Regions from separate parts of the Streptomyces sp. 71268 genome, predicted to be linked through region 1. Evidence: riboswitches for the same ligand, from Rfam matches in the RefSeq annotation. Region 1 holds a riboswitch; the other holds the start of a gene.

Region 1 (7,466 bases):
CACCGCCAGCGAGAACCGCATCGGGCGATATCAGACCTGTTTCAGAGGGGCGGGAGCTTCGCCATCCAGGTGTCGAACAAGTCCAGGTCGTACCGTTCACGCCGACCAACCCAGTGAGATACATCCGGCCATTCCCAGGCCACGCGACCAGGGTCGACGGAATTCAGCGTGGCATACCATTCACGCAGCGGTTCAGCCAGCCGTACGTGCACCTCGAAATTGCGGCGCCGCCGGGAGATATCCCGCTTCCGCTGCTCCCGCAGAACGTCCTCGGGTAGCGTCACACAGGCGATCAGGTCCGCGACGCCTAGGGTCTTCCTGGTGATGGCCGACCGAGTGAGCTCCAACTGGCGCGTGAATTCATCGGCGGTGGCGGACAAGCCGGCACGCGCCAGGGTCCAGGATAAATGGAGCTTCAGAGGGTCGGTGTCGCAGACAGCGCGCCCTTGGTCATTTTCACGATCGAGCGCCCTGGCCCAGCGCTCCTCACTGCGCCTAGTCCAGAAACGGCTCACCCCGTCGATATCCGCAACGTCAGGCGGGCGTACGTGACCCGGTTTCTCGCCGACAATTTGAGCAGACGGAAAAGTGGCCACATAGTGGCTCTTGCCTACAGCAGTAGGGCCTTCAGCGACGATAATCACTCGCCGATTTTCTCACGGCGCGCGCTTTGACTTAACAGCACTGATCGCCTGCGCAGCCCGTTGAGGACGACCGCTCGGACGCTGTCGCCGCACGGCTGAGGCCGAGCGTGACGCACCGCGGAGCACGCGTACTGCTCGAGTTCGGCGGCAACGGGCTCGCCGGAGGGTCGCACGTGCCGCAGGCCGACGTTGGGCCCCGGGAATCCATGTGAAGCGATCGACACGCCCCTTTTACCGTCGGCTTGGGGGAACGTAGGATCACCTGGTCATCGCCGCGACGGGAGACGGGAAGCCGGTGCGAATCCGGCGCGGTCCCGCCACTGTGACCGTGGAGCGTCCCTGCAACACGCCACCGCGCACCGCGCGGGAAGGCGAAGGGGACGCCAACCCCGGGAGCCAGGACACCGGCCTGTCGCGGGCCCACCCCGAGGAGCGCGGACTCCAGGAGGCACCACGTGTCCCAGTTGTACCCCTATGCCCGCACGCGCGGGTTCCTTCGTGTCACGGCCGCTGCCGTGGCTCTGACATCAGTGCTGCTGACTACGGGATGCGGTTCGTCCGGCGAAAGTGGTGCGGACGCGAGGGCCACCACAGCCGCGCCTTCGGGCTTCCCGGTCACCGTCGACAACTGTGGCATGGAGACGACATACGACAAGCCGCCGTCGCGAGTGGTCACCATCCACCAGCACCCGGCGGAACTCATGCTCGCCCTCGGCCTCAAAGACCGCATGGTCGGCACCGCGTTTCCCGACTCCGCCGTCCTGCCCGAGTTGAAGAAAGAATACGAGGCGATTCCGGAACTAGCGAAGAAAGAGCCGTCGTTCGAGAGAATTTTGGACGCTGAGCCCGACTTCGTCTACGGCGGATACGGCAGCGCCTTCGCGGAGAACGAGGGTCGTTCCCGCAAGGCGTTCGCCGACGCTGGCATCGACACTTACCTCAACCGCGAGTACTGCGGCAAGAAACAGGTGACGATGAAGGACACCTACGACGAGATCCGGGCCATCGGTACGATCTTCGGCGTCCCGGGCCGGGCCGACAAGCTGGTCACGGACCTGAAGAGCCGCGTCAGCAAGGCCGGTGCCGAGGTTGAGGGCGAACCCAAGGTATCCGTCTTCGTCTACGACAGCGGCGACAAGAGCGCCTTCACCGCCGGTGGCAAAAGCTTGGGCACCGACTTGATCCGCCTGGCCGGCGGCGAGAACGCCTTCGCCGACCTGGACGACGTCTTTGGTGACGTCTCGTGGGAGCAGGTTGTCGAGCGCAAGCCGGAGGTCATCGCTATCTACGACTACGCCGGCGCCGGAAGCGTCGAGGAGAAAAAGAAGTTCCTGGTCTCCCAGCCCGCGCTCGCCGACGTACCGGCCATCAAGAACAGGCGGTTCGTCGTCCTGCCATTGACCGCCACACTGGTCGGCATCCGCTCGGCCTACGCGGTCGGCGACCTGGCCCGCGGACTACACCCCGAGAGCTTCCGGTGACCCAGGCCGCTCCTGGTACGTCCGACGAGCGGCCTGTCCCACGGCGGAAGGCCACTGGTGCAGCAACAGGACGTACGCGGCTGGCTGTCACGCTGCTGATACTCGCCGCTCTGCTCGTCGTCTCCGGTACGGCGGGCCTCGCGATCGGCTCTGTGCATATACCGCCGAGCCAGGTGTGGGGCATCGTGACGCACGCACTGGGCGCCGACTGGCAGCAGACGGACTGGACAAGGGCCCGGGAGATCATCGTGGTGGACGTACGAGCACCACGGGTGCTGCTCGGCGCGGTCACCGGCGCCGGCCTCGCGGTGATCGGCACCGCTCTGCAGGCCCTGGTACGCAATCCGCTCGCCGAGCCGTACCTGCTCGGCGTCTCCTCCGGGGCGTCGCTCGGCGCTGTCTCGGTGATCGTGTTCGGAGTCACCCTCTTCGGACCGGCCTCCCTCTCGGTGGCCGCCTTCGTAGGCGCCCTGGGCGCGCTCCTGCTCGTGTACGCCACCGCCCGCACCGGTGGTCGCATCACCTCGTCGCGGCTAGTGCTGTCCGGAGTAGCGATCGGGGCGGTACTGACCGCCGTGCTCGACCTGCTGCTGCTCACCACCGACCGAGGCAACGAGGCCCGCGCGGTCCTCGCCTGGACCCTCGGCGGTCTCGGCGGCGTCAACTGGGACACCCTGTGGTTGCCGAGCATGGCCTTGCTGCTCGGCGTCGGCGTCCTCATGGTGCAGGCCCGCAACCTCAACCTGTTGCTGGCCGGCGAGGAGGCGGCAACGACGATGGGGCTGGATGTAGCCCGCTTCCGCGCCCGGCTGTTCGTCCTGCTTTCCCTCGTCACGGGGGTGCTGGTCGCGGCGGCCGGCCCGATAGGCTTCGTCGGCCTGATGATGCCTCACATCGTGCGTCTGTTCGTTGGCGGCGACCACCGCCGGGTCCTGCCGACGGCGGCACTCGGCGGAGCAATCTTTCTCATCTGGGCCGATATCGCCGCCCGGACGGTCGCCGCGCCGACGGAGATACCCGTCGGCGTGCTCACGGCCCTGTGCGGCGGGCCCTTCTTCCTGTGGCTGATGCGCCGGGACGCCCGGCGCGGCACCGGCCGAGGAGTGGCATGACCGCGACCGAACTGAGCGTCGACGGCGTCACGCTGACCGCCGGAGCCCGCCACCTCGTGCGCGACGTCTCGCTGACTGCCCGTCCGGGCGAGACCATCGGTCTCGTGGGCCCCAACGGCAGCGGCAAGTCCAGCCTTCTACGCACCGTTTACCGCGTCCTGCGACCAGACACCGGCCAGGTCCGGGTCGACGGAGGCGACGCCTGGTCAGTGCCAGTGCGACAACTGGCTCGCACCGTGGCGGCCGTGGTGCAGGATTCGGCCGCCGACTTCGATCTGGCAGTCCGCGAGGTCGTCGCCATGGGCCGCACCCCGCACAAACGGCTGCTCGCCGGTGACACCCCCGAGGACGCGGCCCTCATCGACTCCGCGCTCCTCGCGGTCGATGCCGCCCACCTGGCTGACCACCCCTTCGACCGTCTCTCCGGCGGCGAGCGCCAACGCGTCCTCATCGCGCGCGCCCTCGCTCAGCAGCCCACCCTCCTCGTCCTGGACGAACCCACCAACCACCTCGACATCCGCCACCAACTGTCCGTGTTGGGCGCACTGCGCCGTCTTCCCGCGACCGTGCTGCTCGCCCTGCACGACCTCAACCTGGCCGCCTACTACTGCGATCGCCTCTACGTCCTGCACGCTGGCGAAGTCACCGTTTCCGGAGCGCCCGCCGACATCCTCACCCCGCGCCTCCTGGCCGAGGTGTACGGAGTGACGGCGGAAGTCACCACCCATCCGCGCACGGGCACCCCGCAGATCATCTTTCTCCCCGACGAGCCACCTGACTGAAACGGTCTGACGGGGGCCTCGACTCCCCGAAGTCGCCGCGCACGCCCTGCAGAATTGCACTTACATTGTGGGCGGATTCCACAACGCTCGGCTCGGGGTCACGATGGGCGGCTTGATCAACACCCTCGAACGCACCATGAGTAGCTAATGTCACGGCTCGTCGTGTCCACCCTCGCACGAGCATGGGCTAGGAGCTCCATCAAGCGCACTCTACGCACTCCAAACCGACCTTTGCGCGCACATCCGGGCATGCGTGACGTCGCATTCGAACCACGCCCTTCTCAGCGCGTTCGACTCCCTCCGTATAGAATACCCGCCTCACTATCTCGCTTCTCTTAATGTACTGACCACGGACGGGGGGCGATGGTGGCCGAGCTGTTGTTGTTCCGACAGAGCTCCACTGGTCGGGATATCGAGCTCCGGGGCTCGACGGTGGCGTTGGAAGTGGATCTGCAGCGGCGGGTCGAGGCGGGGCTGGAGGCGATGCTCGGCGTGCGGTTCCTGGCGTCGGAGTACCCGACCGGCCCGTGGCACAGGGGCCGGATCGACACCCTCGGGCTGGATGAGAACGGCAGCCCGGTAGTAATCGAGTTCAAGAAAGGGTCCGACAGCGGGATGCTGTCGCAGGCCGTCTCCTACCTGTCCTGGCTGGAGTCGGCGCACCACGAGTTCGAAGCGCTCGTGCGGAAGGTGCTGGGTGCGGAGGCTGCCGAGTCGATCGACTGGCGCCGTCCGCGGATGATCTGCATCGCGGCCAGCTTCTCCCACCACGACCGTGTGGCCGTGCAGCGGCTGCCCGAGCGGATCGACCTGGTGCGCTACCGGATCTTCGAGGGCGGTCTGCTCAGCCTGTTGCTGGTCGACTCCTCGCCCGGTGCCTCGGCCGCTGCTTCGTCTCGACGAAGTCGGCGGCGGGAGACGGCGGTCGACGTCGCGGTGACGGCCCCGATGGCTCCTTCGTCGGTGAGTGCCGGCCTCGTACCGGAGTGCCTGCGGGACCTGTACGCGGAGGTAGACGAGGCGCTCACGGCGTGGGGCGAGGTCGAGGTAGCGCCGCTGCGCCACTACATCGCCTACCGGCGGCTGGTGAACGTGGCATCAGTGATCTTCCGTCCGAAGCGCGAGGCGATCCTGGTCTATCTCAGACTCGACCCGGAGACGGTGGAGCCGGTGGAAGGTTTCACCCGGGACATGCGCGGCATCGGGCACCTCGGGACCGGAGACCTGGAGGTGCGCCTCACCTCGGCCGCCGACCTGGAGAAGGCGGCACCGTTGATCCGGCGGGCGTTCGAGGCGGTTTGACACCAACAGAAGGGCGGCTGGCGCATCGGCTACTCGATGCGCCAGCCGCCCTTTGGCCGTCTGCGATCCGCCTGCATGGGGCTCCCCTTTCTCGTGATCACTACTCCGGTCCGGCCAGGACGAGGTCGTCCTGCGTCAGCTCCGCGCGGAGCCGCTGCTCTGCCACGTCGGCGTAGTGCGAGGACAGCTCGACCCCCACGAACCGGCGTCCCTCGCGGAGGGCAGCCACCCCTGTGGTGCCGCTGCCGGTGAAGGGGTCGAGGACGATTCCGCCTTCGGGGCAGATCTGGACGAGCTGCCGCATGATCTCGACGGGCTTCTGGGTAATGTGCACGCGGTCCTTGCGTGGTTGGGAGGCGATGAAGTGGCCGGGCAGGTAGAGGTCGCGGTCCTTGGCCAGGCTGCCCTTGACGCCCCAGGTGATGAACTCGGCTGACTGCTTGAACCCGCCCTTGCGGGGACGACTGGCGGGCTTGACCCACGGGATGGTGCCGGTCCAGGTCCAGCCGGCCATCTGGAGAGCGTCGGAGGTGGTCGGCTCCTGGCGCCAGTCGGAGAAGACAACGGCGACCGCGTGCTCGGTGGAGGCCCGGTACGCCTCGGTGAGCAGGGTGGTCAGCCAGCTTCGGTAGCTGCGTTGGTCGCGGTTCTCGCCGGGGAAGTTGCGCAGGTCGTGTGCGCTGTCGCCGCTGACGTACTTGGCTCGCGCAGTGCGGCTGGTGCGTTCAGAGCTGGTGCGTCCGCCGGAGTTGTACGGCGGGTCGGTGATGACGGCGTTGACGCTCTCGTCCGGGAGGGTCTTAAGCACGGTGAGGGCGTCGCCTCGGTGCAGCGTGTAGCTCATGTGCTGGCCTCGTTTCGGGTGCGGCTGGTCCCGCTGTCGTCAGTGCGTGGCGGCGCTGGTTGGGAGCGGGGTTGCGCCGGAGGTTAGCTGCGAAGTCCGGCCATGCCCAACGAGCTGTGTAACTGCCCGAGGGCCGTTTGGCGCGGCCGGAATCCAGATCTACTGTCTCGCCACGTCACCGGGCCAGAACAATGCTCAGCCTCAGCTGACCTGCACTTATCCGTACCGTCTCGTCAGCCGAGCAGTCGTGAGGGGAACCGATGTACCTCCTGAGATTACGAGCGCGGCTGGCTGCCGCGCATGACCTGAGACCGGCGTCCGGGAGCTACCAACTCCCCTGACCCTGGGGCCTGCCCGTAGGGGCGGGTGCACTGCGGCGCGGTGCCGGCGGCTTCGCACGAGAAGCCGGCACCGCGCCTCCTACGAACCCGTAAGGAGACGCTGCCATGCCGCATGCCCGGATACCCCCGCCCGCCGCCCCGGCACCGTTGCCCGGTTGCTACCTGCGCCCGGCGAGGCGGCGGAGGCGGTGAAGAAGACCACCGGGGCCGTCCTGGGGCTCTTCGCGTGCGGTCCGCTCCTGCTGATCGTGCCGATCCTCGCCATTGGCGCCGGCACCGCCACCGCCTCGTGCTCCAGCACGGACACACGAGGCGTAGACAGCTCGGCCGTCTCCGCGCAGGTGAAGAAGATCCTCGACGGTGGCAGCGCGGAGGCGGTGTCCGTGCCGGGGTTGGATGATCCGGCCGAGCAGGTGCCCCACGCGAAGGCGATCCAGGCCACCGGCGTCGCGATGAACATCCCCGCCCGAGGCCAGATCGTGGCCCTGGCCACGGCCCTACAGGAGAGCGGCCTGCGCAACCTGACCTACGGCGACCGTGACTCACTGGGCCTCTTCCAGCAGCGCCCCTCCCAGGGCTGGGGCACCGCCGAGGAGATCCTGAACCCGGTGCACTCCTCGACCACGTTCTACGAGGCGCTGGAGAAGGTGCCGGGCTGGCAGTCGCTGTCGGTCACCCAGGCCGCCCAGGCCGTGCAGAGGTCGGGCTTCCCCGAGGCTTACGCCAGGTGGGAACCCTTGGCCACCGCCCTGCAACAGGCCATCGAACCTCTACTCTCCAAGGCCGGCGAGGCGTCGCCCGACCCCTCACCTTCTGGGTCTGCCGGCTCCAACACCTCTTCGCCCGGCGCCCCAGGTGGCTGTGCGGCGGACGGAGACGGGACCGACTTCGGGACGATCCCGCCCGGCGCGGTGCCGGCCGAGTACAAGATCCCCGCCGATGCTCCGGCGACGGTGCAGA
Region 2 (7,466 bases), 6.0 Mb from region 1:
GCCGCGGCGTCGAGCCCCGGCAGGCCGAAGCGGGCGGTCAGCTCCGCGCCGACCAGCGTCCAGGTGTCGGTGGAGCTGATCAGGCCGCGCAGCCCGGGGGTGGCGGCCAACTCGGCGGCCACCCGCTCGGTGTCGAACGTGTCGACCTCCATGACGTCGAGCGCGCCGGCGGGTAGCCGGCCCAACTCGTACGCGTAGTACGACGGGTCGCGGGTCAGCAGCCGCAGCCGCTCGCCCAGCGCGTCGGCGGCGCGTACCAGGTGGCCCAGGCCGAAGGTGAGTGATTCCAGGCAGACCACGCTCATGCCGCCCGCTCCTTCCAGTGGGCCGGGCACGCGCCACGGTTCCAGGCCATCGCGGACCAGGGCATGGACATCTGCGCGGGGTCGGCGATCTCCACGGGTCCCAGCGAGGCGACGTCGAGGGCCTCGGCGTGCCGGGCGAAGACGCGCTCGACGTAGCGGTGTCCGGTGTCGGCGGCGATGATCAGGTGCAGCCGGTCCGGGTGGCGGCGGGCGTCGTCCGTGGCGGCCAGGTAGGCGGCGCCGGTGGACAGGCCGGCGAAGACGGCGTGTTCGCGCAGCAGGGCGACGGCGCCGGACAGGGCGTGTCGGAAGTCCATCCAGTGGATGGCGTCGTACAGGTCGTGCCGGACGTTGTCGAAGACGATCGAGGAGCCGATGCCCGCGATGATGGCCTCCGGGTCGTGGTGGTCCTGGCTGCCGAAGGTGACGCTGCCGAACGGCTGCACCCCCACCAGGCGCACCGACGGGTCCGTGCGCCGCAGGTGCGCCACGAGGCCGCCGGTCGAGGCACCCGAGCCGACGCCGCCGACCACGGTCAGCGGCTGGTCGGGGAAGGCCGCCGCGAGGGTGTCGGCGACCTCGCGGTAGCCGAGGTAGTGGATGGCGTCGTGGTACTGGCGCATCCAGTGCACGTCGGGGCGCTCGGCGATGATCTCGCGCACCCGCCGCACCCGCAGTTCCTGGTCGAGCTTGAGGTCGGCCGAGGGCCGCACCTGTTCCACGGTGGCGCCCAGTATTTCCAGTTGGGCGCGGGTGGTGGCGTCCACGGTGGTGGAGGCCACGATGTGGCAGCGCAGGTGGTAGCGGTGGCAGGCCAGCGCGAGGGCGTACGCGTAGATGCCGCTTGAGCTGTCGATGAGCGTCTGTCCCGGGCGCACCGTGCCCTGGTCCAGGAGGTGGCGGACGGCCGCGAGGGCCGAGTAGATCTTCATCGACTCGAAGCGGATGAGGACCGTGTCATCGGTGAGTCGGACGAGGTCGGGGACCTTCAGGGCGTCGGCGATGTGGGGGTGGATCACCCGTAGCCTCCTTGGGCGAATGAGCACTGGTGGCCGAGCGAGTGGAAGAAGGCGGACAGTTCGGACTTCGCTTCGGCGTGGGGACGGTGGGCGAAGAGGTAACCGATCAGGGAGCCGGTGTGGGCGACGAAGACCCCGTCGGCCCCGAAGCGCTCACGGTGGGCCAGCACGCGCTCGAACGTCCGCTTGGGCAGGACCTGTTGGGAGAGCGTGGCGCTGGTGGTCGCCGCCCGGGCGACGGCGGCCGGGTCGGCGGACTCGAATCCCTTGAGCAGGTCGGCCAGGCACCGCTCGTACTCGCTCGCCCGCCGCGCGTAGTGCCGCAGCAGCGGCGCGGTGACGGCGCTGGTGTCCACGGTGCCGGGCTCGGTGACGAACGCGGTGTGGAAGCCGATGTCGGTGCCCAGCGTGCGCACCACCTGGTGGCGGGCGCTGAGGTGGAGCGCGAACTCGTCGAGGAAGACGCTGTCGGCCCGCTCGATCGCCGCCAGCACGCCGGTCACCACGCCTTGGTCGTAGGGCAGGCCGAAGAGGCGGAACAGGCAGCGCAGCGTCGCCACGATGTCGGCGGTGGAGCTGGCCATCCCCACGCCGACGCGCAGTTCGGAGTGGGTGCGCCAGTGGCCGGGCGGCAGGCGCAGGCCGAAGTGGTCCAGGAAGAGACGGACCGCGCGCGCCGCTTTCTCGCCCGGCGGCAGCGCCCCCGGGCGACCGGCGCCCGGCGTGAAGTACGCCCAGGAGTGCCGGTCCACGGGGAACGAGACGAGGGCGATGTCCGGGGCGCCGCCGGCGCGCAGCGGCCCCTGGTACAACTCGCCCAGCGTGCCGTGACAGACGCCGGCGGCGGTGCGGGGGCCGGGAACGGCGCCGGGGCCGGGGACAGTGCCGGCGGCCGACGGGCCGCCCAGGGTGGCGGGGGGCGCCGACGGCGCGGGTCTGGGCGCGGCCGGGTGTGGCTCGGCCGGTGGCTGGCCCGGGCGCGGACTTCCGTGACCATGCACGCGTCCTCCCTCGTCGTCCCGCGCCCCGAGCGCCGACCGGAAGGGAGGGGGCGGTTCGGCGGGCGCGACGCCCGGTCAACCGCCTGTACCGCCGACCCAGTCCTCGAGGTCACCGTGCACAGCACGCGCGACAAGAGCGCGTGCGCAGTTGGCAGGTCTTCGGACTCGTGGAACACCTGCCGGACTTCCGACGGGCACCTACTGACCGCCGCGCACCGAGACCCTGGGGCCGGGCGCGCCGACGGCGTTCGCTCACACTCACCGTTGCGGGACAGTCCCGGACTCACACCGGGTTCCCTCTTGCGCCACGCCACTGGACGTGGCGCGAACCGACTGCGCGTATCAGCGTAGGGGCGCTCGCGCCACTTGCGACAGGGTGTGTTCCAGCCTTGTCCTGATGCGGCTGGGTGATGTGAGGCGAGTGGTGTGCGAGGTACGCGAGGGGGTTGGCCCGTCGGTGCCCTGGTCATCGGCGACCGCGTCGTGGCCGGTCAGCCGCGTCCGCCCGGGCGCGTACGGGACGTTGGCCGTACGCGCCGGGGGCGGGACGTGCCTCCTGGCGCGCGGCGCACGGCCTCGCAGGCGCCCGCCAACTGCGGTATCGCGCCGGGCCCGTGGGCACCCTGGGGCGCTCGGGCCCTGCGGGTCAAGCGGGTCGATTGAGCCGTGACCGAAAGGAAGCGGCCGCTGTGCCCGTGCGGGCACTCGCCGGACGGCCCTCGCGCTCGCGGTGCCCTCGATCCCGTGGCGGCTTCGCTCTCGCGGGAGCCGGCGCCGACCTCGCGGGCGGGCCGCCCGCGCCGCCTGGCGTCACCCCCTTGGCGCCGCGCCGTCCATGATCGATAGTTGCGCGGAACCGGTTGCCCCGCGACCGCCCCGCCACCCCTCGCCCTTCGGAGGCCCACCCATGGAAACGTCCACCCGCACGCGCGTGTCGGCCTACGCCATCGCCACCACGGCCGACCAACTGCTGTTGACGCGCCTCTCCGACGTCTCGCCCGTCTTCGCCCCCGGGCTGTGGCACCTGCCGGGCGGCGGCATCGACCCGGGCGAGCAGCCACAGCAGGCACTGGCGCGGGAGGTGTACGAGGAGACCGGCCTGGAACTGCTGGACGCACACCTGGTGGGCGCCCGGAGCTACGCGGCCGACCGACTCGGCGTGCGCTGGCACCTGGTGGGCCTCTTCTACGTCGTCACCCTGGCACCGGGCCCGTTGCGCGTCACGGAGCGGGACGGGGCGACCGGCGCGGTGCGCTGGCTGCCACGTTCCGGCCTCGCCCCCGCGACCCTGTCCCCGGCCGCGCGCGACGGCCTGGCCCTGCTCGCGACACCGGACGGGCCCGGTGGCCCGACCGGCCCGGCCGACCCGACGCCGGACGGGCACCCCGCGCCTCGGGACGCCTCAGCGCCGCGTCCCTGACCTCCGCCCCACGCCTCACGCCGCGCGTCCGCGCGCACCGCCCGGCCGGCCCGTCACTCAGGCCGCACCCTGGCCGGGCAGGTCGCTGTCGTCGATCCACGAGCCGTGGATGCCGCCCGGAACGCGGTGCGGGAGCTCGACGGTCGCCAGCGGGCGCGCCCCCAGGTCGGCGGCGTCGAGGACCAGGAGGCGCGAGGTGTCGTCGGCGAGGTCGCTGACGAGGGTCAGCAGATAGCCGTCGTCCTCACCGGTGCTCCCGTCGGCCGGTACGAACACCGCCTCGCCCGGCATCTGCCCCGGCCCCAGGCGCGCCAACTCCCGGGCGCCAGCGGCGTGGTCGTACTTGACGACGGCGTACCCGGTCAGCTCCGGCCCGGGGAACGCGACCCCGTACGTGAACCGGTTCGCGCTCCCGGCGAACTCCTCGTTGATCGTCGGGAACTCGCTGACCAACCCGTCCAGCGGCTGTTCCGTGGCGCGCCCGGTGGCCGGATCGAGGACCCAGCGGTGGGCGGTGGCGCCGACGACCGGATCGGGCGCGTGGCCGGGCGCCCCGGTCCACCACTTCCAGGACTGCTCCCACCCGGCGCGGTCGTAGCGCGGCCCCGTCAGGACGACGCGCCCCCGCTCGTCCTCGTACGCGTTGGCCACGTGCAGCAACGCCCCGGGCGCCACCTCGTACCACCGCACCACCGCCGGTCCTGAGCGGGGCATCACGCCGATGCGCGGCGGGTGGTCGTCGCTCCAGCGGTACGGGATGCCCGACGGCTCGGCGGGGTCGAAGACCACGGGGAGGTCGAGCCAGACGACGTGTCGCGCGGTGAGCCCGAAGTCGTGCATCAGGGTCGGACCGGCGCCGGGGACGACCTCGCTGCGCACGATCCGCCCCTGCGCGTCGGCGACGTGGTAGACGAGGTACGGCGGCACCGGGCCGTAGCCGAAGAAGTGCAGTTCGCCGGTGGCCGGGTCGGTCTTGGGGTGCGCGGTCATGGCCGTGGTCAGCGCGCCACCGAAGTCGAAGGCCCCGACCGTGTCGAGCTGGGGCGTGACCTCGTAAGGGAGGTTCGCCTCCTGGAGGGCGAGGATGCGGCCGGCGTGCTCGACCACGTGCGTGGCGGCGCTGCTGACCCGGGGGTCGGGGACGCCGTCCGGGCCCTTCTCGGGGGCGCCTTCGAGGGCGGGGGTGCGCACCCAGCGGTTGCGGTACCACTCCGCGCGCCCGTCGCGCAGCCGCAGCCCGTGGAGCATGCCACTGCCCCGGAACCAGTGTGTGGGCGTGTGGCCGGGCTTGGGGTTGTGACCGTTGCGGAAGTACCGGCCGTTCAGCTCGGGCGGCAGGGTGCCGTGCACGGTGAGGCCGTGCGCGGTGACCTCGTCGACCAACGGCGTGTAGTGCCCGCTGACGTACGGCCTGGGTGGTGTGGGGGTGGCTGGGGTGAACATGACGGTTCCCCTTCGCTGTGAGTGTGTGATTGATAAGTCACTGATGGAGGTGTGGTTGAGTGCTGGCAGTGGCGTGAGGCGGCGTTAAGTGCTCACCGGATCCGTGTGGTGCGGGGGTGGTCGTTCGCCGTGCTACGAGTCGGGCGGTCGGCTCTGCTCGCGGGTGTTGGCTGTGGCGAAGTGTGGCTAAATCGCCTGCGAAACTGCGGTGTTGAGTTCGTCCGCCGGGTGTGCTTCTGGTGGCGTGCCGTCTTGCGTAGGTGAGGGAGGTGCGGCGGTTGTCGACCTCCGTCGGCTCGGCCGTCCGTCACGAAGAGTGCGTGACGGGCCGGTCGAGATTATGAGAGTAATAAACCACTCACACTTTGCGTGGTCAAGCGTCATCTGCTGATCGGCGGGCGGAATGCGCGATCCGCCGTTGTGGGTTGGGGCTGACATGACTGTGGGACTCGCACTCAACGCGGCGGACGCCGCCAACCAGATCGACGCCACCGTGGAACTCGCCAGGGAGGCCGCCGCCGCGGGGCTGCGGTCGGCCTGGTTCGGCCAGACCTTCGGCGCCGACTCACCCCAACTGGCCGCCATCGTCGGGCGCGAGGTGCCGGAGTTGCAGGTCGGCACCTCGGCGATCCCCGTCTTCGGGCGACACCCGCTGCCGGTCGCGAGCCAGGCCCTCACGGCCCAGGCCGCCACCCACGGCCGCTACCACCTCGGGCTCGCGCTCGGCACCAAGCTGTTGGCCGAGGGCGGTTTCGGCATCCCCTTCGAGCGGCCGGTGGCCCGGCTGCGGGAGTTCCTGACTGCCATCCGCCCCCTGTTGGAGACCGGTAGCGCGGAGTTCCGCGGCGAGTTGCTCTCGGTCAGCAGCCCGATCCCGTCGCGGGTCGCGGGCGCCGAGAACGGCGTGCCGCTGCTGGTCGCGGCCATGGGCCCGCAGGCGCTGCGGGTCAGCGGCGAACTGGCGGACGGCATCCTGCCGTTCCTGGCCGGCCCGCGCGCGCTGGCCGAGCACATCGTTCCGGCCGTGACCAGGGCGGCGGAGGCGGCCGGCCGCCCGGCGCCACGGATCGTGGCGATCGCGCACGGCGTGGTCACCGACGACGTCGACGGCGTGCGTGAGACGGTCGCCGAGCAACTCGCCTTCTACGAGCAGATCCCGTCCTACGCGCGGGTGATCGAACTGTCCGGCGCGCGGCGCGCCGTGGACGTGTCGGTGATCGGCGACGAGTCGGCGCTCGCCGCCGAGGTGCGCCGCTACCGGGACGCGGGCGCGACGGAGGTGGTGTTCTCCGGTACGGAACTCGCGGGCCCGGCCAGCCGCCGCCGCACCTGGGCGGTGCTCGGGGAACTCGCGGGCTGACGGTCCCCGTACGGCTGTTTCGTCTGCTTCGCCGGGTTACCGCGCCCGCCTAAGCCCGTTGCGCCAGCCACCACGCGTCGTAGGCCCGGCTGCACCCGAGCCGGTCGTCGTAGGCGGCGGTGAGGTGGTGCAGGATCTCGTCGAGGTGCTGGTGGGCGATGCTGTGCCGCCGGTAGAGCAGGCGCAGCTCCAGGCGGAGCGGGTCGCCGGCGAGCGCGCGGATGGCGATGGTGCCGGGGTGGTCGGTGCTGGTGCTGAACGCCGGCGCGACGGCCCCCTGGTCGGTGATCAGCTCCAGGACGGTGAACAGGCTGACCGTGCTGTGCCGTTGGTCGAGCGAGACGGCCGCCTCGTGGCACACCCGCCGCAGGTAGCTGGTCCACATGGTGTGGCCGGGCGGCTCGTCGACCCAGGGGTGGCCGGCGAGCCGCTCCAGCGGCACCGGCCCGTCGCCTTCGGCGAGCGGGTGGTCGTGGGCGAGGGCGATGAAGACGGGCTCGCTGGCGTGCACCGTCACACCGGCCACGGGCTCGGGCACGGTGAGTTGTCCGGTCGGCGGTACGTAGACCAGGGCCAGGTCGCACGCCCCGACCGCCAGCCCGTCCACGGCGGTCTGGGCGTTGAGGTCCTCGCGGAGTTGGACCTCGGGGCACCACGGCAGGCCGCGCAGCCGGCGAGCGAGCGCGACGTGGGGGTAGCCGCAGTGGCCGCCGATGGTGAGCGGTTCCCGCGCCCCGCGCCGCGCGCCCCACGCCTGGGCCCGCTCGCGGATGCCGCTCATGCCCCGCAGCACGCTGTGCGCCTCGGCGAGCACGTCCGCGCCGAACGGGGTGGGCACCGACCCGTGCTTGCTCCGTACGAACAGCGTGTCGCCCACGCACCGCTCGATCCGCTGGAGCAGCTTGGACAGCGCCGGTT

Evidence for each region. Region 1 has a riboswitch for cobalamin ahead of OYE22_RS31125 (ABC transporter substrate-binding protein). Riboswitches for the same ligand answer to the same signal wherever they lie in the genome.
Region 2: it holds a riboswitch for cobalamin, as region 1 does, so the genes downstream of both, OYE22_RS06620 (hypothetical protein) here and OYE22_RS31125 (ABC transporter substrate-binding protein) in region 1, are expected to answer to the same signal.

What each region holds. Positions count from the first base shown of each region.
Region 1 covers NZ_CP114200.1:7,805,368-7,812,833, reverse strand. The annotation lists gene OYE22_RS31130 (hypothetical protein) at 42-644, opposite strand; cobalamin riboswitch at 874-1,072, shown strand; gene OYE22_RS31125 (ABC transporter substrate-binding protein) at 1,109-2,125, shown strand; gene OYE22_RS31120 (iron ABC transporter permease) at 2,122-3,237, shown strand; gene OYE22_RS31115 (ABC transporter ATP-binding protein) at 3,234-4,019, shown strand; gene OYE22_RS31110 (DUF5655 domain-containing protein) at 4,386-5,321, shown strand; gene OYE22_RS31105 (site-specific DNA-methyltransferase) at 5,422-6,165, opposite strand; gene OYE22_RS31100 (C40 family peptidase) at 6,695-7,466, shown strand, end outside.
Region 2 covers NZ_CP114200.1:1,819,620-1,827,085, reverse strand. The annotation lists gene OYE22_RS06630 (ATP-grasp domain-containing protein) at 1-305, opposite strand, end outside; gene OYE22_RS06625 (cysteine synthase family protein) at 302-1,324, opposite strand; gene OYE22_RS06620 (hypothetical protein) at 1,321-2,325, opposite strand; cobalamin riboswitch at 2,458-2,674, opposite strand; gene OYE22_RS06615 (NUDIX domain-containing protein) at 3,233-3,745, shown strand; gene OYE22_RS06610 (carotenoid oxygenase family protein) at 3,803-5,188, opposite strand; gene OYE22_RS06605 (LLM class F420-dependent oxidoreductase) at 5,625-6,548, shown strand; gene OYE22_RS06600 (LysR family transcriptional regulator) at 6,598-7,466, opposite strand, start outside.